Regions from separate parts of the Chitinolyticbacter meiyuanensis genome, predicted to be linked through region 2. Evidence: predicted binding sites of a transcription regulator. Region 2 holds the regulator's gene; the other holds the start of a gene.

Region 1 (7,366 bases), 1.0 Mb from region 2:
TTGGTGGGCCGGTGGGTGTGGCCGTGGATCAGTGTGTCGCACTGGTTATCCCGCATCAGTTGTACGACCGCATCCGGGTTCACGTCCATGATGTAGGCCGCCTTGCTGCGGTTCATGCTGCTCGACTGATCGCGGATCTGCGCGGCCTTGCGGTTGCGCCAGCGATAGGGCAGCCGCAGCCACAACCATTGGGTGAGCGGGTGGCGCACGATGCGGCGAAAGCGCTGGTAGCCTGCATCGTCGGTGCAGAGTGCGTCACCGTGCGCCAGCAGCAGGCGCTGGCCGGCTGTAGTGACTACCGACGGGTCGGCGAGCACAGTCAGCCCTGCCTCGCGGGCAAAGCGATCGCCGCAGAGAAAATCGCGGTTGCCCGCCATGAAGTACACCGCCACGCCATGGTCGGCGAGTGCCTTGAGCTGGCGGGCCACGTTGGCGTAGAACGGTTCGTCCAGCTGATCATCACCGACCCAGACCTCGAACAGGTCGCCCAGGATGTAGAGTGCATCTGCTTCGCGCGCGGTATCCGCAAGGAACCGTGCGAAGGCCTGGGCCGTGGCCGGGTCGGCTGGCGACAGATGCAGATCGGAGATGAATAACGTGCGGCGAGGCATGGGGCGATGTTAAAGAAAAACGCGGCATGAAGCCGCGTTTTTAACTGCGTTGAAACGCAATCAGGCCAGCACTTCGGCCTTGACGATGGACACGTCCTCGTTCGGCACATCCTGGTGGAAGCCGCGGCTGCCGGTCTTCACGCCCTTGATCGCGTCGACCACGTCCTGGCCGCTGCTGACCTTGCCGAACACGCAGTAGCCGAAGCCTTGCGGGGTAGGCAGCTGGAAGTTCAGGAAGTCGTTGTTGGCCACGTTGATGAAGAACTGCGAGCTTGCCGAATGCGGATCGGGCGTGCGTGCCATGGCGATGGTGTAGGCATCGTTCTTCAGACCGTTGGCAGCTTCGTTCTCGATGGTGTCGCGGGTCGGCTTTTGCTTGAGGCCGGGCTCGAAACCGCCGCCCTGGATCATGAAGCCATTGATCACGCGGTGGAACACGGTACCGTCGTAGTGGCCGTCGTTCACATATTGCACGAAGTTGGCGACGGTCTTGGGCGCCTTGGCTTCATCGAGCTCCAGCACGATCTCGCCGAGGCTGGTGGTGAGCTTGACTTGGGTCATGGGTGGTTCTTCCTCTGGTTACTTGCTCTTGCTGTCTTTCTTCGGGGCCTTGGCCGTTTCCTTGGCGGGCAGTTCGCGCGCGCTCTGGATCACGATCTCGTCGGCCGGCGCATCGCCCGGCATCACCTGTACCTGGCCGATCTTGTCGACCACGTCCATGCCGGCGATGACCTTGCCGAATACGGTATAGCCCCAGCCGTCGAATGACGGCCAGTTCAGCGAATCATTGTTCTTCAGGTTCACGTAGAACTGGCTGGTGGCCGAATGCGGATCGTTGGTGCGGGCCATCGCCACAGTACCGCGATCATTCTTGAGGCCAGCCTCGACGGTAGCCTTGGCTTCGTTCTTCACTGGCGGGCGGGTGGCCTTCTGATTGCCCTTGGTATCGAAGCCGCCGCCCTGGATCACGAAATCACGCACCACGCGGTGGAACACGGTGCCATCGTAGTGCTTGTCCTTTACGTACTGCAGGAAGTTGGCCACGGTGGCCGGCGCTTTCTCGGGGTACAGCTCCAGCACGATCTTGCCCTTGTTGGTGACGAGTTCGACCTGCGGGTCGGCAGCCAGGGCGGTACCAGCAACGAAGAGCAGAGCGGCGCAAAGCAGCGATTTCATCGACGTGTGACTCGGTGTGGGGAAATGGCGGGTATCATAGCACGCACCCCCGCCGGAATCCGCGTTCCGCCAGAGATCCATCCATGCTGAAACTGCCTTCGATCGACACCCTGATCACCGAATTCGACCTTGCCTTGCGCACGCTGGCCGCCAGCGCCAGCAGTGCCCGGCCGCATCCCGATGCACACATCATCGATGAGGCAGCGCTCTCCGCTGGCGACAAGGCACATGCCGCCGGCCTGATGCGCGTGAATCATTGCGGCGAGGTGTGTGCACAGGCGTTGTATCAGGGGCAATCGCTCACCGCGCGTGATCCGGCCACCCGCGAGGCGCTGCGCGAAGCCGCGCACGAGGAGGTGGAGCACCTCGCCTGGACCGAGCGCCGCATCCGCGAGCTTGGCGGTCACGTCAGCGTGCTCAATCCGCTGTGTTATGCCGGCAGCCTGGCGATCGGCGTAACGGCCGGGCTGATCGGCGACAAGTGGAACCTGGGTTTTCTGGCGGAAACCGAGCGTCAGGTCGGTGCCCACCTGCAGGGCCATCTGCAGGAGTTGCCGGCGCAGGATACCAAGAGCCGCGCCATCGTCAGCCAGATGCACACCGATGAAACCGAACACGCCGAGCTCGCAGTGGAGCTGGGCGCGGCCGAGCTGCCGTTGCCGGTGAAATCGCTGATGCAGGCCACCTCCAAAGTGATGACCTCGCTGGCTTACCGGCTGTGATCGCTGTGCGCTAGCAGGCCGCGTTTGATCTGGATCAGCAAAGCACCGCATTTCACGGCGCTTTGTTCATTTGCCACATCCCGGGCGTGAAGGGCGGCGGTATAACGATGGCATTGCAATAGCCCGGTTTATCGCCATGTCTGATTCCGCTTCCAACCTGCGCTCTCCTGCCGAAATCGTCGACTACGTAGCGCATGGCGCTGTCGACAAGGCGGCATTGCCGCTGCCACGACTCGGGCTGATGGCGGTACTGGGCGGCATCTACATCGCGCTGGGTGGCCTGTTGGCGCTGGTGGTGGCCGGCGGGATGACCGGGTTGGCAAGCAGCGATCCCGGCCTTGTCAAACTGGTGTTCGGCGCGGTATTCCCGCTGGGCTTCATCGCTGTAGTGCTTACCGGCGTCGATCTCTTTACCTCCAACTGCGCCACGCAGACGGTGGCTGCCTGGCGCCGCGAGATCGGTGGGGCGGACATGGCGCGGGTGCTGGGCGTGTCGTACGCCGGCAATTTCGTCGGTGCCCTGCTCGCCGCGCTGTGCTTCGGCTGGCTGACCGGCATTCTGGTGCCGGGCGAGCCCTGGACCGCTTATCTGCTGAAGCTGGCGCAGGGCAAGCTGTCGCACCCGTTCTGGATGACCTTCATGAAGGGCGTACTCGCCAACCTGCTGGTGTGCCTCGCCGCCTGGCAAGGCTACAGCGCACGTGACACGCTGGGCCGCATGGTGGCGATCTGGCTGCCGGTGATGGCCTTTGTCGCGCTGGGGCTGGAGCACAGCATCGCCAACATGTTCTTCATCCCCGCCGCAATGCTGGCCGGGCTCGACGTGAGCTGGGGCCAGTTCATCTGGGCCAACCTGGTTCCCGCAACGCTGGGCAACCTCGTTGGCGGCGCAGTGGTATTTGGTCTGGCCTATGCAGTGCTCTATCCGGCCAAGCAGCCAGCGGGCAATGCACGTACCGCGTCGGCGCCGATGGCCGATCCGGCAAGCGCGGTACAGTAAGCTGCGTTGGCGCGGCAAGGGCCGACCATTACACTGTCGTCTTTTCCCGATCCAGTTCGACCGATGCACCGTACCCTATACCTGCTGCGCCATGGCCAGACCGAATACAACCGCGATCGCCGGCTGCAAGGCCAGTGCGATTCCCCACTGACCGAGCTGGGTATTGCCCAGGCTCGCGCCATGGGCGCCACGCTGCGTCGGGAATTGGGCGGCGCTGGCGGTTGGCAGGTGTGGGCCAGCCCGCTGGGCCGGGCCATGCAGACGGCCAGGCTGGTGAGCGAGCAACTGGGCTTGGCGCCCGACGCCGTTCGCGCCGAGCCACGGCTGATGGAAGTGGGCTTCGGTGAATGGGAAACCTTGCACGTGCCCACATTGCACTCCGAGCAGCCAGAGCTTGCAGTGCGGCCGGACTGGCACTTTGCGTCGCCCGGCGGCGAACCTTATACCGATGTCGCCGCCCGGGTGATGGATTTTCTCGACGACGCTGAACGGCCCGAGCGCCTGATCGTGATTGCGCACGGCATGCTCGGCCGTGTGTTACGCGGCGTCTACCTCGGTATTGAACCGGCGGCGATGTGGCAGCAGGACATGCCGCAGGATGCCGTGTTCCACCTGCACGGCGGGCAAGTTGGCCGGATTGCCTGCGTGGCTGACGAGCCGACCAGCATCAGCGTCTGATTCCGTTGCGGCGCTGCTAGCGTGGCCGCAGCACGATCAGCGGAATCCGTATTTCCTCCGCCGTCACCCCTGCATGCACGCCCGCCAGCTGCAGCCGCCGCTCTCCGGGCAGCGTATCGCGCAGGTTCCAGCCTGGCTTGGCAATCAGGGTCACGTCGCCGCAGCGGCGTGCCAGCTCCGGGTGCGGCGAGCCGGGGCCGAACACACCGGCTTCGAGCAACCGGCAGCTCTCGACGGGCCAGCAGGCGTGGCCGACGTGGGCCTGCGCCAGCGCCATGAATCGTTCGATGCTGCCCGGTTGCAGGTGGCAATAGGCAAGCCGAGTTTCACCGGACAATGGCCGGATCAGCAGTTCTGCCAGCGGCGCGATGCGGTCGATGTCGATCCATTGCTCGGCTGGTGCGTGCACGAAGCCGTGATCGGCGGTGATGACGATGGCGGCATCGTGCCGGCTGGCGTGCTCTGCCAATCGCACAAGGTGCGCTTCCAGTTCGGCGAACAGCGCTGCGGCTTCGACGGATGTGGGGCCGCGCTCGTGCATCAGCGTATCGAGTTGCGGCAGGTAGAGGTATTGGAAGGTCGGCTCAGCCTGCGCCAGCCGCGCGGTCAACTGGGCGAAGGCATCGTCGAAATCGCGGTAGGGCAGGCGCGCGGCTTGGCCACCATGATGGCCGCTGCACGGCGAATCGCAGATGAAATCCGGCATCAGCAAGGTGGCTGACCGGTCAAGACGATCGAACAGCGGCGGTGCTGCATAGAGCGATGCAGCCAAGGCTTCGGGCATGCTGGGCGATGCGGCAGGGTGGCGCACGTAGAGTGGCAACGGCGCAATGATTTCCTCGCCATGAAGCTGGTGCCAGCCGATCAAACCATGCTCGGCCGGCGAGCGCCCGGTCAGGATCGTGGTCACGGCCGCCGCCGTGGTGGGCGGAAACACGCTGTCGATCACCGTGCGTGGTGCGGCGTGCAGCCAGCCGCCAGCGCCCAGCCGATCAAGTTGCGCCTCGCCCAGCCCATCGATCAGGATCATCGCCACGTGGCGACGTCGGCCTATGCCGTCTAGCAGTGGATGGCTCAGTGGCGCATGCCCGAGTGCGGGGCCGGTGAGTTCGCGGCTCAGCGTGCTCATCAGGTTGAGCAGGCTGTTGCCGGCGTAATCAGGCCAATAAGCGGTAGGCAGGTTCAGACTCGATAAGTGCATTCTGCAGCTGATTGGTTATTGGTACATTCCATGAGCAAGCATGCTGGCCTGTGCGACAACTGGCAACCGGCATTTCTGTTGAAATATTGCAGGAGATGAGAGATGGCGAGCGATCTGGTTCCTTTGTTTATCCCGCCATTGAGCGCGGTCTTGCTAAGAGCCGAAGATGAAAAAGGGGCCCCGCTGGATGAAGAAGAAGTGCTTGGAATCAGAGACAGTTCGGCTGTCATCATGGTTAAAAGTGGAGCCTGGTGCCCGGTTTTCCTATGTCACAACCGAAGACGATGATTTTCAGGAAACGATCGTTGCTGCCCGAAGTACGCTGGACTACTTCCGTGCTTTAATCGCAGAAAGAGCCGATGACGATGCTTTTCCACTTGTGAGGGTCTTGTTGTCGGAGCCGCAGTTCCAAGCCTATATGTGGCTTCTGGTGATCTCCGACGAAGCTTCTGGTTTTACCGGCGAGATATTCGAATTGCCGAACGATTTCGAACATCACGTCGTGGGGCAGCAGCTCAGCATTCCGGATGCGACTATTCAGGACTGGATGATCAACGACAAAGGCACGCTTTATGGCGGCTATTCGCTGAGATACAGCAGATCCAAGTTGAATGCCAACGAAATTGCGGCATTCGACGAACACGTTGGCGTGGAACGATATGCTTGATTATCGAATTGCTGGATCTTGCTTTTGTTGAGAAAAAAATAAACCGGCCGAAAGGCCGGTTTATTTTCGAAGACAGATACGCTCAGCGCGTAACCGGCTTGTAGCGGATGCGCTTGGGCTTGGCGCCTTCCTCACCCAGGCGCTTCTTCTTGTCGGCTTCGTATTCCTGATAGTTGCCGTCGAAGAAGGTCCACTGGCTATCGCCTTCGGCGGCGATGATGTGGGTGGCGATACGGTCGAGGAACCAGCGATCGTGCGAGATCACGAATACGGTGCCGGCGAATTCCAGCAGCGCGTCTTCCAGCGCCCGCAGCGTTTCCACGTCCAGATCGTTGGAAGGCTCATCCAGCAGCAGTACGTTGCCGCCCTTGAGTAGGGTCTTGGCCAGATGCAGCCGGCCACGCTCGCCGCCGGAGAGCATGCCGACCTTCTTCTGCTGATCCCCACCCTTGAAGTTGAAACGGCCAAGGTAGGCGCGGCTGCTCATCTCGAATTTGCCGACGTTGATGATGTCATGCCCGCCCGAGACATCGTCGAACACGGTCTTGTCGCCTTCCAGCCCTTCGCGGCTCTGCTCGACGAAGGCCATCTGCACGGTGGTGCCGATCTCGACTTCGCCGCAGTCCGGCTGCTCCTTGCCAGCAATCATCTTGAACAGCGTCGATTTACCGGCGCCGTTGGGGCCGATGATGCCGACGATGGCGCCGGCGGGCGCGGCGAAACTGAAGTTGTCCATCAACAGGCGATCGCCGAAGCTCTTCGAAACGCCCTTGAACTCGATCACCTTGTCGCCGAGGCGCTCGGCCACCGGGATGAAGATTTCCTGCGTCTCGTTGCGCTTCTGGTGCTCGAAGCTGGAGAGTTCCTCGAAGCGGGCAATCCGTGCCTTGGATTTGGCCTGGCGCGCCTTGGGGTTCTGGCGCACCCATTCCAGCTCCTTGTTCAGCGCCTTCTGCCGGGCCGATTCCTGCGATTCCTCCTGCTTGAGGCGCGCTTCCTTCTGCTCCAGCCAGCTCGAGTAGTTGCCCTTCCAGGGGATGCCGTGGCCGCGATCCAGTTCCAGGATCCACTCGGCGGCGTTGTCGAGGAAGTAGCGATCGTGGGTGACGGCGACCACGGTGCCGGGGAAGCGCACCAGAAATTCCTCCAGCCATTCGACCGATTCGGCATCCAGGTGGTTGGTCGGCTCGTCCAGCAGCAGCATGTCGGGCTTGGAGAGCAGCAGCTTGCATAGCGCCACGCGGCGCTTCTCGCCGCCGGAGAGGTTGCCGACCAGTGCATCCCACGGCGGCAGGCGCAGCGCGTCGGCGG
Region 2 (7,366 bases):
GGCGAAGCGGAACAGGTAGGGCCGCTGCTCCCACGAAGTGAAGGCAAAGTTCTTCAGCACGAACACGCTGTCGATCTTCTTGGCGAGCCACTTTTGCGGCAGGTCCGGGAACAGCTCGAACAGGCTACGGCCGACCGCATCCCCGCTCGCAATGCCACTGTGGTGCGCCATGAAGCGGTTCCACAACAGCAGCTGGTAGCTGCGATCGACGACAAAGACCCCGACATTGACCTCGCTGACGATGAAGTCGGCCAGCGATACCGTCATCAAAAGTTTTCCATGAAGGCGTCGAGCGCGGATTTGAGCGTGAGGATGGACTCCTCGGGCATCAGGGTCAGCAGGTGGCAGGTGAAATCGCGCACCTCGAGCGTGAAGTGCACTTCCACCAGGAGCGCGTAGTTCCAGGTCAGCTGCTGCGGATTGATCAGCCGCCCGACCTCGACGTTCTCCGCCATGATGGTCGGCGCCGAAAAACTGAGCTTGGCCTGCAGCAATTCGGCAATGCCATTGAGGCAGGCGCCGACCAGCACATTGCTCACGTCAAGCAGCAGCTCGCGGTCCGCCGCGCCATCGAGCGCGTCTTCATAGCCCATCAGGTCGGCCAGATCGCGGCAGCCGTCCTGGTCGTAGATGACCATGGCTTCGCCGCGCAGCGTGCCATTGAAGGCTTGGCGCGCCGCAGTCACCGACTGCGGTGTGCCGACGAGCTGGACGATGCCGGTGGAAATTGCAGCCGATTCGGTGATGTTGATGCGCGGCACCGACAGCTGCACGAAGGATTCAAGGATCTGCGCCAGCTGGGAGCCGGCCTGCCCCATGGCGATGTTGGTGACTTCCTGCAGCGCGTCGCGCTGGTCCGGGGTGAGCAACAGATGATCGATCATCATAGTCCCCGCTGTCAGAGCGAAATGCCGTATTCGCGCAAGATCGCTTCGATCTGCGCGGCATCGACCGGCTTCTTGACGAAGGCCACGGCCCCCAGCTGGCGAACGCGTTCGCGCGCCATGGGCTGGATATCGGCCGAAACCACGACGACAAAGCTGTTGAGCCCTTCGCGCTGCAGCGTTTCCAGCACGGTATAGCCGTCCATCTCGGGCATGGTCAGGTCCAGGAACATGACCTCAGCCTTGCCGGCGCGATACGCGGCCAAGGCTTCGATGCCGTTGCCGGCCTGCGTGATTTCAACATCCCATGACGGTGGCAAGGCCTTGATCAGCATCTTGCGCGCCATGACCGAATCGTCGACCACCAAAATTGGCGTAGGCATCCGACGCCACTCCCCAAAGCTACTGTTTCTTGTTAGTAAGCAAATTTAGCGGAGCAGTTTAGAGCATGGCATCCGCTTTGTGGATAGGGCTTCCGATGGAAGTAGGTCTAGTGCAGCCCGGCAACCAGTCGCCAGACGCCGACCACGATCAACAACAAACCCAATATAGACCGAAGCCAGCGATAGCCAAGCCAAGCCCGTAAGCGCCCAGCCGCCGCGCCGATCAGCATCAGGTTGGGCAGCGTGCCCAACCCAAAGGCCAACATCAGCAAAATCCCATTTTCTGTCGAACCACTTGCCAGCGCAGAAAGGCTGGCCGTATAGACCAAGCCACAGGGCAGCCACCCCCACAGCGCGCCCGCCACCAGGGCCTGCCAGAACCATCGGATCGGCAACAAACGGCGCAGCAGTGGTTGCACCCGCGCCCAGACTGGCACGCCTAGCCTTTCCAGGCGGGTGAACCATGCCGCCCAGCCAGCGATATAGCAGCCCATCACGATCAGCAACAGGTTGGCCAGCCACCAGAGCACGGTCTTCACCAGCGTCAGCGCAAGCAGGCCCGGAATACTGCCGACAGCGCCGGCAATCGCCCCGATCAGCCCGTAGCCCAGCAGGCGCCCGACATTGAAGCCCAGCAGATACGGCCAGCGCGGCCCGGGTGGCAGCTGCAAAGTGAATGCGGTGACCACCCCACCACACATGCCAAGGCAGTGGCCGCCACCGACCAGTCCGGCAATGAACAGCGAAAACAGGGCGGGGTCGAGCATGGATCAGATCAGGCGGGAATAGGCGACGATGGGTTGCTGGCGGATGAGGAAACGGTCGAAGACCATGGCGATGGTCCGCACCAGCAGGCGGCCACGTGGCGTCACATCGATGCCATCCGGCCGCAGCACGACAAGGCCATCGATCTCGAGCAGCTGCAGGCGTCGCAATTCTTCCGCAAAGTACACCGAAAAATCAATCATGTAGGCCGGTTCGAACGACTCGAACGACAACTGGAACTGGCACATCAGCGCCTGGATCACCGCCCGGCGCAACAGGTCGTCGCGCGACATGGCATAGCCACGCACCGTCGGCAACTGGCCGGCATCGAGTGCGGCGTAGTAGTCGTCAAGCTTGCGGGCGTTCTGCGCGTAGTGGCCGCCCACCATGCCGATGGCCGATACGCCAAAGGCCAGCAAGTCGCAATCGGCGTGGGTGGAATAGCCCTGGAAATTGCGATGCAGATGGCCGCGCCGCTGCGCGAGGGCGAGATCATCGTCTGGCAGCGCGAAGTGGTCCATGCCGATGTAGACGTAGCCTGCGGCCTGCAGTGCCGCGATGCTGTCGGCCAGGATATCGAGCTTGGTAGTAGCATCCGGCAGCGCCTGGGCATCGATGCGACGCTGGGGCGGGAAGCGCTCCGGCAGGTGCGCGTAGTTGTAGAGCGCGATGCGGTGCGGGCGCAACGCGACCACGCGTTCCAGCGTGCGCGCCATGGTTTCGCGGGTTTGCAGCGGCAGGCCATAGATCAGGTCGAGGCTGATCGAGCGAAAGCCGTTGGCACGCGCGGCGGCGATCACCGCTGCGGTTTCCGCCTCGCCCTGCACCCGGTTCACTGCGCGTTGTACAGCCGGGTCGAAATCCTGCACGCCGATGCTGACACGATTGAACCCCATCTCCGCAAGCGCAGCCATGGTCTGCACGCCCACCTTGCGCGGATCGATCTCGATGGCATATTCGCCTGCTGGATCGAGCTCGAAATGCCGACGCACAGCCGCCATCAGCCGGGCCAGCTGCGCATCGCTGAAGAAGGTCGGCGTACCGCCTCCCAAGTGCAACTGCTGCGCTCGGGGCCGCTGCTCGATCAAGTCGGCAGTCAAGGCCAGCTCGTGCTCCAGGTAGCCGAGGTAGGGCTCGGCCTGATCGCGGCGGCGCGTGATCACCTTGTTACAGGCGCAGTAGTAACAAATCGTGTCGCAGAATGGCAGGTGGAAATATAATGAAAGCGGTTTTGTCGCCGATCCCGGCTGGCGCGCAATGACGGCCTGCTGCCAGGCAGCGGCCTGCAGCGGTCCGAAACGATCCGCAGTGGGGTAGGAGGTATAGCGCGGCCCGTGGCCGTCATAGCGGACAATCAGGTCGCGATCGAATTCGGCTTGTTGCAGCCCGGCATATGCGTGCGTCACCGCGGTCATCCGTTCTGTTTGCAGGGTCGACCAGCTTAACGTGCGGTGTCGGGGCACCTCGTTGATCGGGATCAAGGCACAATCAGCCGCCCTACGGCATACCGCCGGATGGCCATCAACCCAGGGATTCCCATGCTTTCCACCATCCCGGTGCAAGACATCAGCATCAAGCATTTACGCCAGGCCTGCTCTACCTGCAGCCTGCGCGAACTCTGCCTGCCCATCGGCCTATCCGCCGACGAGATGAAGCAGGTGGATGAGCTCGTCACCCAGGGGCGGCCCATCAAGCGTGGCGAAGCGCTTTATCGCAGCGGCGAGCCGTTCCGGGCGCTCTACGCGGTCAAGCTCGGCTTCTTCAAGACCAGTGTGGTCTCCGAGGATGGCCGTGAACAGGTTACCGGCTTTCACATGACCGGCGACCTGATCGGGCTCGACGCCGTCAGCACCGATCACCACACCTGCGATGCCGTGGCACTGGAAGACAGCCAGGTCTGCGAGCTACCGTTCACCGAAATGGAAGAACTCGCGCGCAAGATGCCGGCGCTGCAACACCATCTGTACAAGGTGATGAGCCGCGAAATCGTGCGCGACCACGGGGTGATGCTGCTGCTCGGCAACATGAAGGCCGAGGAGCGCATCGCCGCCTTCCTGCTCAACCTGTCGCAACGGTTTGCGCTGCGTGGCTATTCATCATCCAGCTTCCACCTGCGGATGACGCGCGAGGAAATCGGCAGCTACCTCGGCCTCAAGCTGGAAACAGTGAGCCGCACGCTCTCCAAATTCCAGGATCAAGGCTTCATCAAGGTCCAGAACCGACTGATCGAGATCGTGCAGATCGATTCGCTGCGGCAGCTGGTCAACAGCTGCCAGGGCTAAGGCCATGGGCCCCGTCTGCCTGACTGCGCCGACGGGGCTACGCGAGCGCTTGCTTGCCCGCCTGAGCCGCGCCGGCTGCCCGGCAGACTGGTCAGGCGAAACACCACCCTCCCCCTGGGCCGCGGAAGCGCTGCATCTGAATGTAGGGGGCATTGCCTGCTCCAAGCCACCGCCCTTCAGCGTCGACATCGCCATCATGCTCGACCACCCTGCAGCCGAGCGCCTGGGCTGGATGCTGGCCGTAGGTGGCCACGCCAGTGCGCTGCAGCGCGCCATTCCCTGGCTAGATGCCCTTTCACCCACTCCGGCTGGCTGGCTGCATGTCGGCAGCGATGGTGCTGGGGCTTTCATCGGCACAGCCAACGCATTGTGGGCCGAGCAACAGCAGCAGGTCGTTGCCTGGCTGGCTGAACGAGGGCCCCACGGCACTGCGCATTTTGATCCGGCAAGCTGGCAAGCATTGGCGAGCCATACCCAGCATCAGTTGCAACTGCTGGCCGCAGCGTATCTGGCCAAGCAGCCCGCCGAGCACGAACTGGCAACCCGCCTCGCACTCGCCATCAGCACGCTCTACCCGCAAAACCAGACGTAAAAAAGGGCAGCCGGTAAGGCTGCCCTCAACAGAACAACGGGGATAGGGTCGATCAGGCCACGGCCTTGCTCGGCTGGGCCACCGCCTTGGCGGCTTGCTCGGCGCCGGCCACGGCAGCTTGGGTGAGTTCACCGGCAATCTTCTGCGTGCTGCGCGCTACGGCATCGTAGGTGCTGGCAGCCGTTTCGAAGGCATTGCGAAACACAGCGACTGCTGCACCGGAACCGGCCGGCGCCACTTCGGCAGCCTTGTCGAGTGAGCTCAGCAGCGTCTTGTTGAAACCGAGCACCTGCTCTTCGACCAGACGATTGAGTTCATGCTGGGTAGCGCTGGCCACGTCGAACACCGAGCGGGCCGCATCGAGGGCCTTGTCGACCGACGGTTGCGCCAGCTGCTTTTGCAGCGATACCAGACCTTGCACGTCCTTCACTTCGGATAGCGCCTTGGCGGCTTCAGCTTGATTGGCAAGAACTTCACGGGCCAAGCCCAGCTGCAGGCTGACGAGGCGTTCCACCCCGTTCAGTGCGATCTGCGACAAACGCAGCGATTTTTCCAGACCAGCTTGGTTGGCTTCGTTGTACTGATGGGTGTTGAACATCGTCAGACTCCAAGGATTGTGCATTGCATCAATTCGGATTCTTGACGGCCTCGCCTCGGGCGTCAAGCATCCCATTGTGCGCCGCAGCATTTTGGCGACAGGCGGTAAAAAAGGCGGCCATGGCCGCCTTGCTCCGCAACTGGCGAATCATCACGCTTTCACGTCGATGTTCTGCCCCAGGTTCGCAGGGTTGTTGTATGCCGCCGGCTGCGGCAGCGCTTCCAGCAACGACAGGGCGTTCTGTTGCTGGATGTCCAGCGCTTTGCGCAGCACCGTATTGGTCACGACATACTCGGACGGCTGCGAGCTGCTCGCGGCATTGACTAGGGACATGGACTCCATAACAGCACCTCCTGATACACACCCCTACCATACCCCTATGTTGGCAAGTACCACAAGGGTAGCGGGATGATCGGCGAGGCATGCAGTGATCGCGCTCACGTCCGGCGCGGGTCGGGCCAGCTGCGGTAAAATGCGCCGATGAACGCGCCCGCCTTTATCCATCTCCGCCTGCATTCCGAATTTTCCGTCGTCGACGGCATCGTCCGCATTGATGACGCCGTCAAGCGTGCCGCCGAGCTCGGCCAGCCCGCGCTCGGTGTGTCGGACCTGATGAACCTCTTTGGCATGGTCAAGCAGTACAAGGCCTGTCGCGCCGCCGGCATCAAGCCCATCATCGGCATCGATGCCCGCATCGAGAACGAGGAAGATCGCGACAAGCCCTTCCGCGTGCTGCTGATGGCCAAGAACCGGGCTGGCTATGGCCGCCTCTGCGAGTTGCTCACCGACGCCTACCTGCACAACCAGTACCGCGGCTATGGCGAACTGAAGAAGGAATGGCTGGCCGCCAAGTCCAACGCAGACCTGATCTGCCTCTCCGGCGCGCACCTGGGCGAAATCGGCCAGGCACTGGTCAATGGCAACTACGAGGCCGCCACCTCGGCTGCGCAGTGGTGGGCCGCGCAATTCCCCGACAGCTTCTATCTGGAGCTGCAACGCAGTGGTAAAGCCGAATGCGAGACCAGCGTACAGGGCCATCTCGACCTCGCTTCGGAACTGAACCTGCCCGCTGTTGCCACCCACGCAATCCAGTTCATGGATCGTGACGATTTCAAGGCGCACGAAGCGCGCGTCTGCATCGCCGAAGGTTTTGTCGTCTCCGACAAACGCCGGCCGCGCAACTTCACCGAAGAGCAGTACTACAAAACCCCGGCCGAAATGGCCGAACTGTTCGCCGACCTACCAGAGGCGCTGCAAAACTCGGTGGAGATCGCCCGCCGCTGCAACGTGAACATCCTGCTGGGCAAGAACTACCTGCCGCTGTTCCCCACGCCGGATGGCATGACGCTGGACGACTTCCTGGTGCACCAGGCCAAGGAAGGCCTGGAAACCCGGCTGACCCAGCTCTATCCAGACCAGGCCCAGCGCGATGCCGAGCGCCCGCGCTACCTGGAGCGGCTCAAATTCGAGACCGACACCATCATTCAGATGGGCTTTCCCGGCTACTTCCTGATCGTGGCGGACTTCATCATTTGGGGGAAGCAGAATGGTTGCCCGGTGGGTCCCGGCCGGGGTTCGGGCGCAGGCTCGCTGGTAGCCTATGCGCTCGGTATCACCGATATCGACCCCACCGCCTACGCGCTGCTGTTCGAGCGCTTCCTCAATCCGGAGCGGGTATCGATGCCCGACTTCGATATCGATTTCTGCCAGGACAACCGCTGGCGCGTGATCGAATACGTGCGCGACAAGTACGGCGCCGAGGCAGTCAGCCAGATCGCCACCTTCGGCACCATGGCCGCCAAGGCGGTGGTGCGCGACGTCGGCCGGGTGCTCGACCTCTCCTACACCTTCTGCGACGGCCT

The links. Region 2 encodes FNR, which switches genes on or off when oxygen is low (the NO sensors DNR and NnrR bind a similar motif). Its sites were predicted from a motif close to TTGATNNNNATCAA; they were not measured.
Region 1: the regulator FNR is predicted to act here: its motif matches at 2,534-2,547, upstream of FLM21_RS13020 (formate/nitrite transporter family protein).

Annotation. Positions count from the first base shown of each region.
Region 1 covers NZ_CP041335.1:2,730,268-2,737,633, reverse strand. The annotation lists gene FLM21_RS13040 (UDP-2,3-diacylglucosamine diphosphatase) at 1-611, opposite strand, end outside; gene FLM21_RS13035 (peptidylprolyl isomerase) at 672-1,172, opposite strand; gene FLM21_RS13030 (peptidylprolyl isomerase) at 1,191-1,787, opposite strand; gene coq7 (2-polyprenyl-3-methyl-6-methoxy-1,4-benzoquinone monooxygenase) at 1,871-2,509, shown strand; gene FLM21_RS13020 (formate/nitrite transporter family protein) at 2,646-3,509, shown strand; gene FLM21_RS13015 (histidine phosphatase family protein) at 3,573-4,187, shown strand; gene FLM21_RS13010 (alkaline phosphatase family protein) at 4,204-5,388, opposite strand; gene FLM21_RS13005 (DUF2314 domain-containing protein) at 5,576-6,055, shown strand; gene ettA (energy-dependent translational throttle protein EttA) at 6,138-7,366, opposite strand, start outside.
Region 2 covers NZ_CP041335.1:1,722,249-1,729,614, reverse strand. The annotation lists gene FLM21_RS08455 (GGDEF domain-containing protein) at 1-267, opposite strand, end outside; gene FLM21_RS08450 (chemotaxis protein CheC) at 267-887, opposite strand; gene FLM21_RS08445 (response regulator) at 899-1,267, opposite strand; gene FLM21_RS08440 (sulfite exporter TauE/SafE family protein) at 1,375-2,034, opposite strand; gene hemN (oxygen-independent coproporphyrinogen III oxidase) at 2,038-3,447, opposite strand; gene fnr (fumarate/nitrate reduction transcriptional regulator Fnr) at 3,571-4,314, shown strand; gene FLM21_RS08425 (hypothetical protein) at 4,319-4,906, shown strand; gene FLM21_RS08420 (phasin family protein) at 4,959-5,504, opposite strand; gene FLM21_RS08415 (YjfB family protein) at 5,655-5,837, opposite strand; gene dnaE (DNA polymerase III subunit alpha) at 5,985-7,366, shown strand, end outside.